One region of the Erwinia sp. GW821-FHT03D09 genome, then DNA from elsewhere that is predicted to be linked to it. Evidence: predicted binding sites of a transcription regulator. Region 1 holds the regulator's gene; each other region holds the start of a gene.
What was found. The regulator Fur, encoded in region 1, represses iron uptake genes when iron is present. The targets are predictions, from matches to a motif close to ATAATAATGAGAACNACTATCAA.

Region 1 (3,594 bases):
GGTTCAGATTGATGTGCGCAATCATGGCCTGTCGCCACGCTCGAACGAAATGAACTACGCGCTGATGGCGCAGGATGTGTTGGAAACGCTAGACGGACTGGGCATTGAGCGTTTCGGCGTTATCGGTCATTCAATGGGCGGCAAAATCGCCATGATGTTAACCGCACTGGCACCGGACCGCGTGGCAGGACTGGTGGTGATTGATATGGCACCAGTCGCCTACTCCACCCGCCATCATGATGATATCTTCGCCGCGCTCCAGGCAGTTACCCATGCTGGCATCACCTCGCGTAGTCAGGCCGCAGCGCTAATGCGTCAGACATTGACGGAAGAGGGCGTGATCCAGTTTCTGTTAAAATCTTTCCACGAAGGTGAATGGCGTTTTAATGTATCTGTGCTGTATCAGTGCTACGACCAGATTATTGGCTGGCAGCCAGTGCCTGCCTGGCCGCATCCTGCGCTGTTCATTCGCGGTGAGCGTTCCCCCTATCTGGCCGATGAATATCGTGACGCGCTGCTGGCACAGTTCCCGCAGGCGCGGGCCTATGTTGTGGCCGGGGCCGGCCACTGGGTTCACGCTGAAAAACCTGATGCAGTTTTACGCGCAATTCGTCGATTTTTTGTGCTGTAAAAACAATTATTTCCCTATGTTGTTAAAACATTGTCGTCATCACTTTCACTGGGGTATGATGCGCGCTGACATTTTTCCGCTGGTGATTTTTACGGCGGATAACGGCCTGACACATCAGAAATCCAGCCTTTCAGTATCACTAATCTATGGCAAAAGAGAACACGGACCGCACAACGATCGATCTGTTCGCAGATGAACGTCGCCCGGGACGACCGAAAACTAATCCGCTGACGCGTGATGAGCAGCTGCGAATCAATAAACGTAATCAGCTTAAGCGCGATAAAGTTCGCGGGCTTAAGCGCGTCGAGCTGAAAATGAACAGTGAAGCCGTTGACGCACTGAACCAGCTGGCCGAAGCGCGCAATATGAGCCGCAGTGAGCTGATTGAAGAGATGCTGCTAAACCAGTTAAAACACCTGCAGTCCTGATTGCACCGCGTGTGCTCAACGCACAAAGTGACAAATGCCGCAGGATTACTCGTTTATCCGTTGACGGCGGTCTGCTATTATTACGGCTATCTGCAAAAATTTTGGCAGTCACCATATCATTAAGATTCAAGAGGTTATTAAACTCATGGCAATCGTAGGCATTTTCTTTGGCAGCGATACGGGCAATACGGAAAACATTGCAAAGATGATCCAGAAGCAGCTGGGTAAAGACGTTGCAGAAGTTCGTGATATTGCCAAAAGCAGCAAAGAAGACCTTGAAGCCTTCGACATTCTGCTGCTGGGCATTCCTACCTGGTACTACGGAGAAGCCCAGTGTGACTGGGATGACTTTTTCCCTACGCTGGAAGAGATCGACTTCAACGGAAAACTGGTCGCCCTGTTCGGCTGTGGCGATCAGGAAGACTATTCTGAATATTTCTGCGATGCGATGGGTACCATCCGCGACATCATTGAGCCAAACGGCGCAATTCTGGTGGGTCAGTGGCCGACTGAAGGCTACAATTTCGAAGCCTCTAAAGGCCTGGCCGATGACAACCACTTCCTGGGTCTGGCGATTGACGAAGACCGTCAGCCTGAACTGACCAACGAACGCGTTGATAAGTGGGTTAAGCAGATTTTTGATGAGCTTCAGCTGAAAGAAATCATCGAAGCCTGAGCCAAACGGCCTGATGTGAGAGACACCTCACATCAGGCCAATGGTTTTTCCTATAGAAGTAATAGATACGTATTTGTAAATACCACCTGTAAAAATGTACAATAACCCCATCGGTTATCCGCTTTCTCATCCTCCAGCATCCCTTTAACGATCTTTTATGATCGTTGTGCGATGGGATGAAATAGAGCGAAATGTTAACTTTGTAAGATTTGGACGCAGGCCTCACTGGACGTAATGACATTAATCCTTACATCCAACAGTGGCTTCAGGCATTCCTTGTTGTTTTCATTTCGATGTATGAGTTCTATACTGTGACGCATCCAACTCTAGCGTCAACCGATGTTCAGGGCTTTTCAGCCACTAAGTGACTAGCAAAGTAACAGGACAATATCCGCATGACTGACAACAATACCGCATTAAAGAAGGCCGGCCTGAAAGTCACGCTTCCACGACTGAAAATTCTGGAAGTGCTTCAGGAACCAGAAGGCCATCACGTCAGTGCGGAAGACTTGTATAAGCGCCTGATTGATATGGGCGAAGAAATCGGTTTAGCCACGGTGTACCGCGTGCTCAACCAGTTTGATGACGCAGGGATCGTTACCCGTCATAACTTTGAAGGCGGTAAATCCGTTTTCGAACTGACTCAGCAGCACCACCACGATCATCTGATCTGCCTGGACTGCGGCAAAGTTATTGAGTTCCGCGACGAATATATCGAAGCACGTCAGCGTGAAATCGCGACTCGCCACGGGATCAAACTGAGCAATCACAGTCTGTACCTCTATGGCCATTGCTCTAAGGGCGACTGCCGCGAAGACGATACGCTGCACGACGAGTAATCCATTCTGAAATCAGTATGAAACCGGTGGCCATCCACCGGTTTTTTTTGCCTGTTATCCGGCATAGACCGGCAGGACGTTCCAGTACGAAAGTAGAGAAACCAGCGCATTCACCGCGCCGAAGATCAGCACCAGTACGATTGGTGCCGTTCCCCCTCTTACCTGCCAGGCTGCGGTAGTAAAACGCTGCCTGGCCTTTCGCGCCAGCATTGCAGGGGTAATCACGGCCCAAAGTGTAGCCGCCAGCCCGGCATAACCAATCGCCACAAGAAAGCCGTTTGGCCAGATCATCGCCGCCGTCAGCGGCAGAATAAAGGTGACCACCGTCGTTTTTAACCGACCGAAGGCTGTACGATCAAACTTAAACAGATCGGCAAGGTAGTCGAAGAACCCCAGACTAACGCCAAGGAATGAACAGGCGACGGCAAAGTTCGAGAAGATATCCAGCAGCAGATTCAGATGGGGGCTGTGCAGCACACCCGAAAGTGCGGCGACCAGCACGTCGATATTTCCACCCTGTGCTGCAATCGCTTTGAATTCATGGCGCGGGATATTGCCCATCGTGCCAATAATCCAGATAAAGTAGATGATCAGCGCCAGCAGCGTGCCGAATACCAGACAGCGACAAACCCGGCTACCGTTCTTCTGATAGTAACTGACCAGCCCGGCGATATTACCGTGATAGCCAAATGACGCAAGGCAGAATGGGATCACCATCCACAGATAGCGAAGGTAATGGCTTTCCTCCCCATGACTGTCCAGCAGTTTCACCGGTTCGATATGCCATAGCAGTCCGCCAAAGATAATCAAAAACGTAATGACTTTCGCACCGAGAAAAATCAGCGTCATACGACTGACCATTGCCGTGCCCAGCCAGATAAACACCGCCACCAGAAGCGTAAAGGCGAAACCGGCACTACGGGCAGAAACCGGCAGTGAGAGCTGGCTCAGCGTGTGCTGAATAATCGCTCCGCTGGCGGAGATATAGGCATAGGTCAGTATCCCCAGAACAAAGGCGAC
Region 2 (3,594 bases), on a different contig from region 1:
CCGACTGGGTGGTGCCGGCAACGGAGGGTTCGACAAAGCGGTTCTGCGTCAGCATCTGCATAATCAGGCCGGCAACGCTCATGGCGCTACCCGCCAGCAGCAGCGCGGCAGTACGGGGGAAACGACTGATAAGCAGGATCTCGCGCATCTCGGGATCGGTCCACAGACTGACCAGGGTAACGCGGCTGACGCCCACAAACAGGCTAAAAACAGTAAGGCCCAGCAATAATGCCAGGCCTGCGGTAAAGGCGAAAGATTTCATTTACGGCTGGGTTTTCGACTTATCCAGTACCTGCTTCACCTGGGTCATCAACAGGCTGTAGCTTTGCAGACCACCGGCGATATACAGCGAGCCGGAATCCAGGTAAACCACCTGCTGCTTTTTCCAGGCGTTGGTTTTGCGCACCAGCGGGTTATCCAGCACCTGCTGTGCCGAGCTGCCCTCTTTACGGCCAATCGCGCTATCGCGATCCAGCACGAACAGCCACTCCGGGTTAGCTTCCATCACGAACTCGGGTGATACCGAGTTGCCGTGGTTGCCGGTTTCCGCAAAGTTGGTGGCCGGTTTGAAGCCCAGTACATCATAGATAAAACCGAAGCGGGAACCCGGTGAGTAGGCGCTGAGCTTGCCGCCGTTGACCATCAGCATCATCGCGCTACCGGCATTGGCGGACTCTTTACGAACGTCGGCGATCTGGGCGTTAAACGCGGCCAGCACCTCTTTGGCTTTCTCCTGCTTGCCAAAGATTTCACCCAGTTGCTCGGTGCGTTCGGTCATGCTCGCGAGGAAGTTATGCGGGTCGAGATCGGGAGAGATAGTCGGTGCAATTTCACTCAGTTTGCCGTAGGCATCACGCGCGCGGGCACCGGCAATAATCAGGTCAGGTTTGGCGTTGCTCAGAGCTTCAAAGTTTGGCTCAAACAGCGTACCGGCATCCAAATAGTCCTGGCCATTATATTTTGCCAGGTACGCCGGGTAGTGGGCGCTGGTTTTCGGTACGCCAATCACTTTCACGCCAAGCACATCGGTAATATCCAGCGCGGCCGGGCTCAGCACCACAACACGCTGTGGATTTTTCGGTACCGCCGTGGTGCCCTGGGCATGAACGATGCTGACCGTTGAGCCTTCAGTGGCAGCAAACGCAGCGGGTGAACAAACCAGGGACAGCGCAAACAGAGATGACGTAATGGCCTGAGGGAAACGCATTTTCTCTCTCCTGAGAATCAGAAAACTGATATAAATGAGAACTATTCGTATTAAATTTGTTGCGGGATAATAACGGCAAAAGACTGAAATGTGTAGTGTTTAAGATCAACACATCGTGCTAAAGCCAGAGTTCTACACAAAATCTGCACAATTTCGCGGAATGTAAAGACGAAAATGACACTTAACGAGCTGAAAAATCCGCATTTACTGGCATTTCGCAGATAAAAACTGACAAAAGCCACCAATTGTGGAGATATTGTGAATTCGTCCTGACAAACCTTTAAATGATAACAATTCTCGTTATCATACACATCATCTTACAATCATCCACAATTTGAGATTATTTGATGAACAGATATGGACGTTTTCGGATTCACCCTCTGGCTCTGCTTCTTACCGGTTTAATGGTGATCGACGCCAGTGCAGCGGAAGACGCAGAAACTAACGACAGCGACGCCGTGATGACGGTTCAGAAAACCGCTGAACAGGAACTGAAACAGCAGCCCGGCGTTTCAATTATCACCGCCGACGATATTGCCAAAAGCCCACCGGTCAACGACCTCTCAGACATCATCCGCAAAATGCCCGGCGTCAATCTGACCGGCAACAGCGCCAACGGCAGCCGCGGCAACAACCGACAGATCGATATTCGCGGCATGGGCCCGGAAAACACGCTGATCCTGATCGATGGCGTACCGGTCAATTCCCGCAGTTCGGTGCGCTACAGCTGGAAAGGCGAACGCGACACGCGCGGCGACACCAACTGGGTGCCGGTCGAGCTGGTTGATCGCATTGAAGTGCTGCGCGGCCCGGCGGCGGCGCGTTACGGCTCCGGCGCAGCGGGCGGGGTCATCAATATCTACACCAAGCGCCCGACCAAAGACTGGCGCGGTTCGCTTTCCCTGTTCACCAACCAGCCGGAAGACGGCAAAGAGGGCGATACCAAACGCGCCAACTTTAACCTCAGCGGCCCGCTGGCCGGTGATGTGTTGACCATGCGTCTGTACGGTAATATCAACAAAACCGACGCCGACGCCGCCGATATCAACAACGCACAGAACGGCTCCTACGCCGCCGGTCGTGAAGGCGTGCGTAACAAAGACATTAACGCCCTGCTCTCCTGGAAACTGACGCCGTCGCAAATCGTTGATTTCGATTACGGCTACAGCCGCCAGGGCAATATCTACGCCGGAGACACGCAGTACAGCAACGGCAACCTCAGCCCGAATGGCCTGGTGGACTCGCTGTACGGATCTGAAACCAATCGCCTGTACCGCCAGACGTACGGCCTGACCCACAATGGCTTCTGGGAATGGGGCACCTCAAAATTCACCGCCGCCTATGAGAAGACCAACAACACGCGTCTGAACGAAGGCTCCTCCGGCCGCGTTGAGGGGATGATTAACAGCGACGAGTTCAGCACCAGCCGCCTGGAAAATTACCGCACCAGCGGCGAAGTGAATATCCCGATTGAGCAGTGGTTATCGCAAACCGTCACCCTCGGCGCGGAGTGGAACCGTGAAGAGCTGAACGACCCGGCCTCGATTAGCGCCACCGATGCCAGCGGCGTGGCCGTTGGCGGCGTATCGGGCAATCCGGACGAGCGTAACGCCAAAAACAGCGCTACCACCGCGGCCGTCTACTTTGAAGACAACATCGAACCGTGGATAGGCACCTTCCTGATCCCCGGTCTGCGCTTCGATCACCACAGCCAGTTCGGTAATAACTGGAGCCCTGGCCTGAACCTGTCGCAGGATCTCGGCGAGTTCTTCAAAGTTAAAGCAGGTATCGCCCGAGTGTTTAAAGCGCCGAACCTGTATCAGTCCAGCGAAGGCTATCTGCTGGGCACGCGCGGCAACGGTTGTCCGAAGACCATCTCCAGCGGCAGCTGCTATCTGTTGGGTAACACCGATCTGGATGCCGAAGTTAGCGTGAACAAAGAGCTGGGGCTGGAGTTCGCCGCCGAGGGTTACTCTGCGGGTATCACCTGGTTCCGCAACGATTACAAAAACAAAATCGTCGCCGGTACCGACATTATTGGCACCACCACCAGCGGCTATAACGTACTGCAGTGGGAAAATGGCGGTAAGGCGCTGGTAGAGGGGCTGGAAGCCAACCTGACCGTGCCACTACTGCGTGACGTGCTCGACTGGCGCACCAACGCTACCTATATGATGGAGTCGAAGAGCAAGGAAACCGGCAACCCGCTGTCGATTATTCCGAAATACACCATCAACACCATGCTGGATTATCAGGTGACCGAGAAGCTATCCACCGCCGTGAACTGGACGATGTATGGCCGTCAGAAGCCGCGTGAGTACAGTGAAACCCGACTGGAAGTGGAAGGGATGTCCAGCACTGAAATCGGTGCCTATTCGGTGGTTGGC
Region 3 (3,594 bases), on a different contig from region 1:
TGACCGAACGCGGCTACTGGCAGCTGGACGAACGCACCACGCTGCGCGAGCGGCTGGATCTGCCGGTGCGTGAAAACCGCTACAGCGTTGAATCACAGCAGTTGACTCACGCGAGCTGATTTTTCAACCCGCGCAGCAGTTCAAGCAGCCAGCGGCAGGCATCGCGCTGGCTGTTTTTCTGCCAGCTGTAAATTTTCACTTTGTAGCGCGGAATGGCAAACGGCAGCGGATGGATCGCATACTCCACGCTGTGCTGCAAACGCTCTGCGGCATAGCGCGGAATGGTCATCAGCAGTGGGCTTTGCGCGATGATAAACGGCGCGCCAAGCACCGACGGCATCCGCAGAGCAATATGTCGTTCCATTCCCAACAGCGCCAGCTCGCTATCGATATACCCCGTTTTCTCATTCCACGGTGTGACCACCAGATGCCGGGCGGCGATATACTGCGCCAGGTCGATAGGCCTGTCCGCGGGGAAAAAACGCGGCGAGGCAATCACGACGTATTCATCTTCCATCCAGTCCATTTCTTCAATGTCCGGCAGCCGACGATCGTGGACCTCGCTGAATCCCAGTGCGAAGTCTACGCGTCCGGCCATTAATTCGTGCAGCGCGACTTTCTGTTCGCTGTGAATCAACTGAAAGCGAAGCCACGGCGCGAGCTGCTGGACTTTCGCCATCAGCGCAGGGAACAGACTGAAGGTGGTGAAATCGGTGACGGCAAAGGTGAATTCGTGCTGGCTTGTTGCCGGATCGAAGCGGGGGCGTTTCTGTACGCTCTGATTAAGCTGCGACAGGCTGTTATTGACCGATTCTGCCAGCGCGGTGGCAAAAAGGGTAGGCTGCATTTCGTGGCCGACCCGGTAAAACAGTTCATCGTCAAGATGGCGGCGCAGGCGGCTTAGCGCATGGCTAAGCGCCGAATTACTCAACGCCAGCTCCTCCGCCGCTCGAGCTACCGACTGGTGTCGCCAGACCGCGTCAAATACCAGCAGCAGGTTGAGGTCGAGGTTACGTAAATTTGGATGCATAAAATTCACTATATACTGATAACAATGCACTTCATTCATCCGAGATTAGCGGGTATTCTGCCCGCCATCAACTCAATGTAAGACGGGAATAACCATGAAACTTGTTATCCGCCGCGCTGAACGCCGCGATGCCGCACTGATCCTCGCGATGATCGCCGAACTGGCCGAATACGAAAAAGCGCTGCATGAAGTGATTGCCACACAGCAGGATATTGAACAGACGCTGTTTGCCGATGACAGTAAATCGGAAGGGCTGATTTGTGAGTTCGATGGCGTCCCGGCGGGCTATGCGGTGTTCTTTACCAGCTACTCTACCTGGCTGGGAAAAAACGGTATTTACCTGGAAGATCTGTATATTTCGCCGCGTTTTCGCGGACAAAAGGCGGGTAAACAGCTGCTGCGCCATATTGCGAAACTGGCGGTAGAGCGGGGCTGCGGTCGCCTGGAGTGGAGCGTGCTGGACTGGAATCAGCCCGCCATCGATTTCTATAAAAGCATCGGTGCAGCACCGCAGGACGAGTGGGTGCGCTACCGCATGGAAGGTGCGATGCTGACGGACTTCGCCGCCTCCTGATTATTTGCCAATCCTGCCCGGCTGAGAATCAGCCTCACGATTGTGCGCACGAAGTCAGCCTTGCCGCTGGCTTCGTTGTGTTGACCCTCAGCAAGCTGAGAAAATCACGTAAATCAGCTAATTATGTAATATTTCTCGTCGCTCAACCCCACTTTAGCCCCTCCCCATGCTGACTCCATTGCACACTTCAATGACATCGCAATGTTTTGCCAGCGAAAAAGTTCCGCGGAAAATTGCAAATAATTATTAATTTCATGTTGATAATGCTTATCATTTATATATGATGTCGTAAAATATAAAGATTCACCTGCAATACCCTTTTAGATTCGTTACACACCCGTTTGTACAGGAAGCCGATGCCGGGCAAATACCAATAAAATAGATCAGGGTATTTGACATGCTCAAATTTTCATCCCGCAGGGGATTACTGCAGACATCTCTCGTCATGGGAACGTTTTTTACCGCTGCCGTTAACGCCGCAGAAGCGCCTGCTGCGCAAAACGACGTGGCTAACAGTGCTAACACCAGTCAGAAACAGAATCTGGTCAAACCGGTTAAAAACAACGAGCCGATCATGATCGTGACCGCGCCGGAGATTAAGAAAGTCGCCGGTACCAAAACCACCATCACCGCTGACGAACTGCAGAAGCGCGGCAGTAACGATTTCGGTTCGGTGATGCGCAACCAGCTGGCGATCAGCGCCACCGGTTCCAGCGGCGGTTCTTCCGACGGCAAAAGCGGCTTCGACCGCGGCGGCTACACCGGTTACAACATTCGTGGCCTGGAAAGCAACCGCGTGGCGCTGGACGTTGACGGCATTCCACAACCGGATGCGACTGGCCGCAGCTACGCCAGCCGTGCGGGCGTGAACACCTTCGGGATTGGCCGCGACTACATCGATCCTTACGTCTACGGGCAGATCGATATCGTTGCCGGTGCCACGGAAACCTCCTACGCCAACAACGCTATGGGCGGTTCCGTCTCGTTCCAGCCGAAATCTGCCGATGATTATCTACAGCCGGGCAAAGACACTTATTTCGGCTATCAGAGCGACTACGATTCTTCCAGCCGCAGCTGGCACAACGGCATTACCGCTGCAGCAGGCGATCAGACCCTGCGCGGCCTGATTGCCTACAGCCGCCGTGACGGTCAGCAGACCCGCAACAACAGCGGCGTACATGATGCCTATCCGGCTAACTGGCACTCTGATGCGCTGTTAACCTCGGGCATCTGGCAGCCGAACGACGAGCATAAATTTACCGGCGTGCTGGATTTCTACAGCAAGGTTAAGCACACCAACTACGACAGCTGGAACCGCAGCGGTTCTGCGATCCTCGGCCCCGCCAACCAGCAGAGCAATACCCGCCGCTGGGGGGCTTCGGTGAAGGATGAGTGGACGCCGTCCAGCGAGTGGGTTGACAGCCTGACGACCAAAGCCTACTGGCAGAAGACCGAAGCCCATGACAACACGCTGATGCCGGATGAAATGACTGGCAACATGCAGCGCGTCTACTCCGACTATGATGTAAAAACCTACGGTCTGGAAACGCAACTGGCGAAAGCTCTGGGTCGTCATAACCTGAGCGCCGGTCTGAACGGCCGCGTCAGCGATGCCGAACGCCCGTTCAGCCAGTCTCCGGCACCGGGTCCATCCAGCGTGGTCATGAAGCCGCAGGGCGACAGCCGCACCACGGTACTGGGTGGCTTCGTGCAGGACGATATCCAGTTTGACCTTAGTGGACACAACTTCTCGGTGGTGCCCGGCGTGCGCGTGGCTCATCAGGAAACCAAACCGCAGAATCTGGATAATCTGACCGCCAACAGCACCGCGCTTAACGGCGCCTCGGTGGAAACGCTGTACGGTAAAACCAATAAAGATACTCAGGTGCTGCCGTCAATCAGCTTCAACTACGATCTGACACCAACCCTGATGACCTACATCCAGTACAAGCGCGGCGCGCAGTTCCCGAACGCCAGCCAGCTTTACGGC
Region 4 (3,594 bases), on a different contig from region 1:
GAGAATACCGGAATCCATAGGCGGCAGCTGCGGATTGGTCACCGGCGGCGCTTTACCGCCGGTGGTCAGAAACGCAATGCGGTCGGTCAGCAGCTTAAACAGGCGCACCAGATCGTTTTTATCCGCGGCCAGCACGTCAAACGAGACCAGCATCATTGCCGCCTGCTGCGGCGTGACGATCCCGGACTGACGCAGGCCAAAGAACGGCTGGCTTTCACTACGAGCGGAAGGGGAAACGGTGCCCGGGGACGAAACTTTCCCGTCCCCGGCTGCATGGACCGGACAACCGCCGGTCACGGCGAGGGCCCCCCCCAGGATGCCCACACCTTTCAACAAACGTCGACGTGAACTTGACGCCACGTCATCAACGGGTTTTGCCATATCTGATTAATCCAGCCCCAGCGTTCCACGCAGCAGGGAAAGGTCTTCGGCCAGCGCCGTAATCGGGCCTTTCAGAGCGTTGCGGTCAGCATCGGTCAATTTTTCGTAAGACTCATAACCGTCTTTGGTACGGTACTTCGCCAGAATGGTGTCCACTTTTTTGAAGTTACCGTCCACTTTCGCCAGCAGGTCCGGATTGGCTTTCTGCAGCAGCGGGCGCAGCAGGTTCACAATCTTCTGCGCGCCGTCAACGTTCGCCTGGAAGTCCCACAGGTCAGTACGGCTGTAGCGATCTTCTTCACCGGAGATTTTGCTGGAAGCGACTTCCTCGATCAGGCCTGCCGCACCGCCAACCACTTTGCCCGGAGGGAAAGCCAGCTCGCTGATACGAGTTTGCAGATCCTGCACATCTTTGTACAGTTGGTCGGCAAATTTATCCATATCTTTTGTGGTGTTATCAGCAAATAAGACTTTTTCCAGACGGTGGAAGCCGGTGAAGTGCGGATCTTCCGCTTTCTTCTCGAAGTCATCTTCACGGGCATCGATGCTGCCGTCCAGATCGGAGAACAGTTCGGCAATCGGTTCAATGCGCTCGTAGTGCTGGCGGGTTGGTGCATACAGCGCTTTGGCTTTTTCCAGATCGCCCGCTTTCACCGCATCGGTAAAGGCTTTGGTACCGGCTACCAGCTGATCGACTTCTTTCATCACGTAGACTTTATAGTCGGCAATTGGCCCAACCAGCTGCAGCACGTCCGGCTTGCCGTCGTTCACTTTGCTGCCGTTGGCCTTCACAATCAGCTTACCTTTCGGGTTGCTCAGCAGGCCGCAGGTAATATCGTATTCCCCGGCTTCCAGATTGGCAGTCAGCTTCTGGGTAAAGGATGGGGCGATGTTTTCACGCTCTTCCACCACCATCACGCCTTTCAGGATCTCCCACTCCAGCGCTTTCTGGCTGTTGTTCTTAATGATGAACTGGGTTTTACCGGCATCCACCGTCAGTGTCATTGGTTCGCACTGCTTGTCGTTGACGCTAACCTTGACCTGCGGAATATCAGCAGCCAGCGCCGCCCCTGAAGAGGTCAGAACGGCCAGCAAAGCGGCATTCAGTGCGTGGCGGCGAAAGTGTGTAGTCATCGTGTAATCCCTGTCAAAAAGTTGAACCGGCAGGCGGCTGCCTGCCCGGTCAGTTTCAGCGCGTGCTGCGCGCCGCAGAGGTAGTTGCGCGTGCCGGCAGCATAAACAGCAGCAGCGCAGGAATCAGATAAATCAGCCAGACCGCCACTTCGCTCACGCTCGGGGCTTCCTGGTAGCCAAGCATGCCTTCCATCAGCGTACCGAATACGCTGTGGGTGGAGAGCACATTGCTAAAATCGAACGCGACGTCCTGGAAATGGTTCCACAGTCCCGCTTCGTGGAAAGCGCGGATCGCCCCCGCCACCAGACCGGCAGCAACAAAAATAATAAACAGGCTGGTCCACTTAAAGAAGCTCGCCAGGTTGAGCCGCACGCCCCCCCAGTAGATCAGTATTCCTAAGACCACTGCCGTGCCCAGACCGAGCATCGCGCCCAGCGGCGGCGCGTAGCCCACATCCTGTTGGAAAGCGGCCAGCAGGAAGAACACCGACTCCAGCCCTTCTCGGGCAACGGCAAGAAACACCATCAGTACCAATGCCCAACCGCTGCTGTTGCCCTTCTTCAGCGCGTTATCCACCGCATCTTCCAACTGGGCCTTGACGTTGCGCGACACTTTGCGCATCCAGAACACCATCCAGGTCAGGATCACTACGGCGATGACCGCCACCAGCCCCTCAAACAGCTCTTGCTGTTTCTGCGGGAATTCACCGGTGGTTTCATTGATGAACCAGCCAAGCGCCAGGCACAGCGCAGCGGCTACCACCACACCGACCCACATCGCGCCAAACCACTGGCTGCGCTGGGTGCGCTTCAGATAGCTGGCAATCAGGCTGACAATCAGCGCCGCTTCCAGCCCTTCGCGCAGCATAATGAGAAAAGGAACAAACATGCCAACACCCTCAAAAGTGTTAAATACGGTCAAGTGCAGTAAAGATAAGTAAAATACAAACGATATCGATTATCATTATCGGACAAGGAATTACAAGCATTTCAGGCGAAATATTGCTGTTTCCGAGCGGGAATTATTTAAGGAAATGTAACGGAGGGAAACTTCTTTCATTCAACCTGAAAAGGTGATTGCTGAGAGAGGGAATGGGGAAATCTGGCTACTGACAAGCCTTAATCACTTAACGGTCGCGCATTCAGGGTCAGGCCACTATGCGCGAACTTTTGGGCCGTATTTACCGTACAGGATTTTGTGGAAAGCAGGTTCCCCATTTTGAGGAACCCTGCCAGGAAAAGTAGAGCCATTCCGCTACGGGGCAGAACGGCTCAGGCGTTTATCAGCTGTGATATTCCGCTTCCGCTGCGTCAAAACGCTGTTGCGCGGCGGCGGAAGGAGCTTTACCGATCAGGCTAAAGACCACAATGGCAATACTGCCGAACAGGAAGCCTGGAATGATTTCGTACAGTTCCGCATAGCCGTAGCTCTTCCACAGCAGTACGGTAGCCGCACCAACGATCATCCCCGCCAGCGCACCGTTACGGGTCATACGACGCCAGATCAGTGAGAACAGCACCACCGGCCCAAACGCCGCGCCGAAGCCCGCCCAGGCGTAACTGACCAGGCCCAGCACGCGGTTATTCGGGTTAGCAGCCAGAGCAATAGCCACCACCGCCACCAGCAGCACCATCAGGCGCCCTACCCACACCAGCTCACGCTGGCTGGCGTTTTTACGCAGGAAGTTTTTGTACAGATCTTCCGTCAGCGCGCTGGAGCAGACCAGCAGCTGGCAGCTCAGCGTTGACATTACCGCCGCCAGAATCGCCGACAGCAGCACCCCGGCAATCCACGGGTTAAACAGAATACGCGTCAGCTCAATAAAGATACGTTCGCCGTTTTCATTAACCCCGGCGGCCAGCTCCGGATGGTTCTGGAAGAAGGCAATACCGAAGAAGCCTACCGCCACTGCACCGGCCAGGCACAGGATCATCCAGGTCATGCCGATACGGCGCGCCGTACGGATAGAACGGTGGGAATCCGCCGCCATAAAGCGGGCCAGGATATGCGGCTGGCCGAAGTAACCCAGACCCCAGCCCAGCAGCGAGATCACCGCCACGAAGTTCAGGTTTTTCAGC

Region 2: AC07U6_RS16325 (TonB-dependent siderophore receptor) is a predicted target of Fur. The motif match lies at 1,492-1,514, and genes of this name have one in related genera.
Region 3: AC07U6_RS00985 (TonB-dependent receptor domain-containing protein) is a predicted target of Fur. The motif match lies at 1,862-1,884, and genes of this name have one in related genera.
Region 4: efeU (iron uptake transporter permease EfeU) is a predicted target of Fur. The motif match lies at 2,458-2,480, and genes of this name have one in related genera.

Annotation. Positions count from the first base shown of each region.
Region 1 is NZ_JBWKUK010000009.1:31,796-35,389, forward strand. Features, by position in the region: gene ybfF (esterase) at 1-631, shown strand, start outside; gene ybfE (LexA regulated protein) at 778-1,059, shown strand; gene fldA (flavodoxin FldA) at 1,205-1,735, shown strand; gene fur (ferric iron uptake transcriptional regulator) at 2,131-2,574, shown strand; gene mtr (tryptophan permease) at 2,629-3,594, opposite strand, start outside.
Region 2 is NZ_JBWKUK010000016.1:33,609-37,202, forward strand. Features, by position in the region: gene AC07U6_RS16315 (ABC transporter permease) at 1-262, opposite strand, end outside; gene AC07U6_RS16320 (siderophore ABC transporter substrate-binding protein) at 263-1,207, opposite strand; gene AC07U6_RS16325 (TonB-dependent siderophore receptor) at 1,555-3,594, shown strand, end outside.
Region 3 is NZ_JBWKUK010000001.1:187,320-190,913, forward strand. Features, by position in the region: gene AC07U6_RS00970 (LLM class flavin-dependent oxidoreductase) at 1-119, shown strand, start outside; gene AC07U6_RS00975 (LysR family transcriptional regulator) at 107-1,042, opposite strand; gene AC07U6_RS00980 (GNAT family N-acetyltransferase) at 1,125-1,604, shown strand; gene AC07U6_RS00985 (TonB-dependent receptor domain-containing protein) at 2,002-3,594, shown strand, end outside.
Region 4 is NZ_JBWKUK010000004.1:27,524-31,117, reverse strand. Features, by position in the region: gene efeB (iron uptake transporter deferrochelatase/peroxidase subunit) at 1-381, opposite strand, end outside; gene efeO (iron uptake system protein EfeO) at 388-1,515, opposite strand; gene efeU (iron uptake transporter permease EfeU) at 1,571-2,404, opposite strand; gene putP (sodium/proline symporter PutP) at 2,799-3,594, opposite strand, start outside.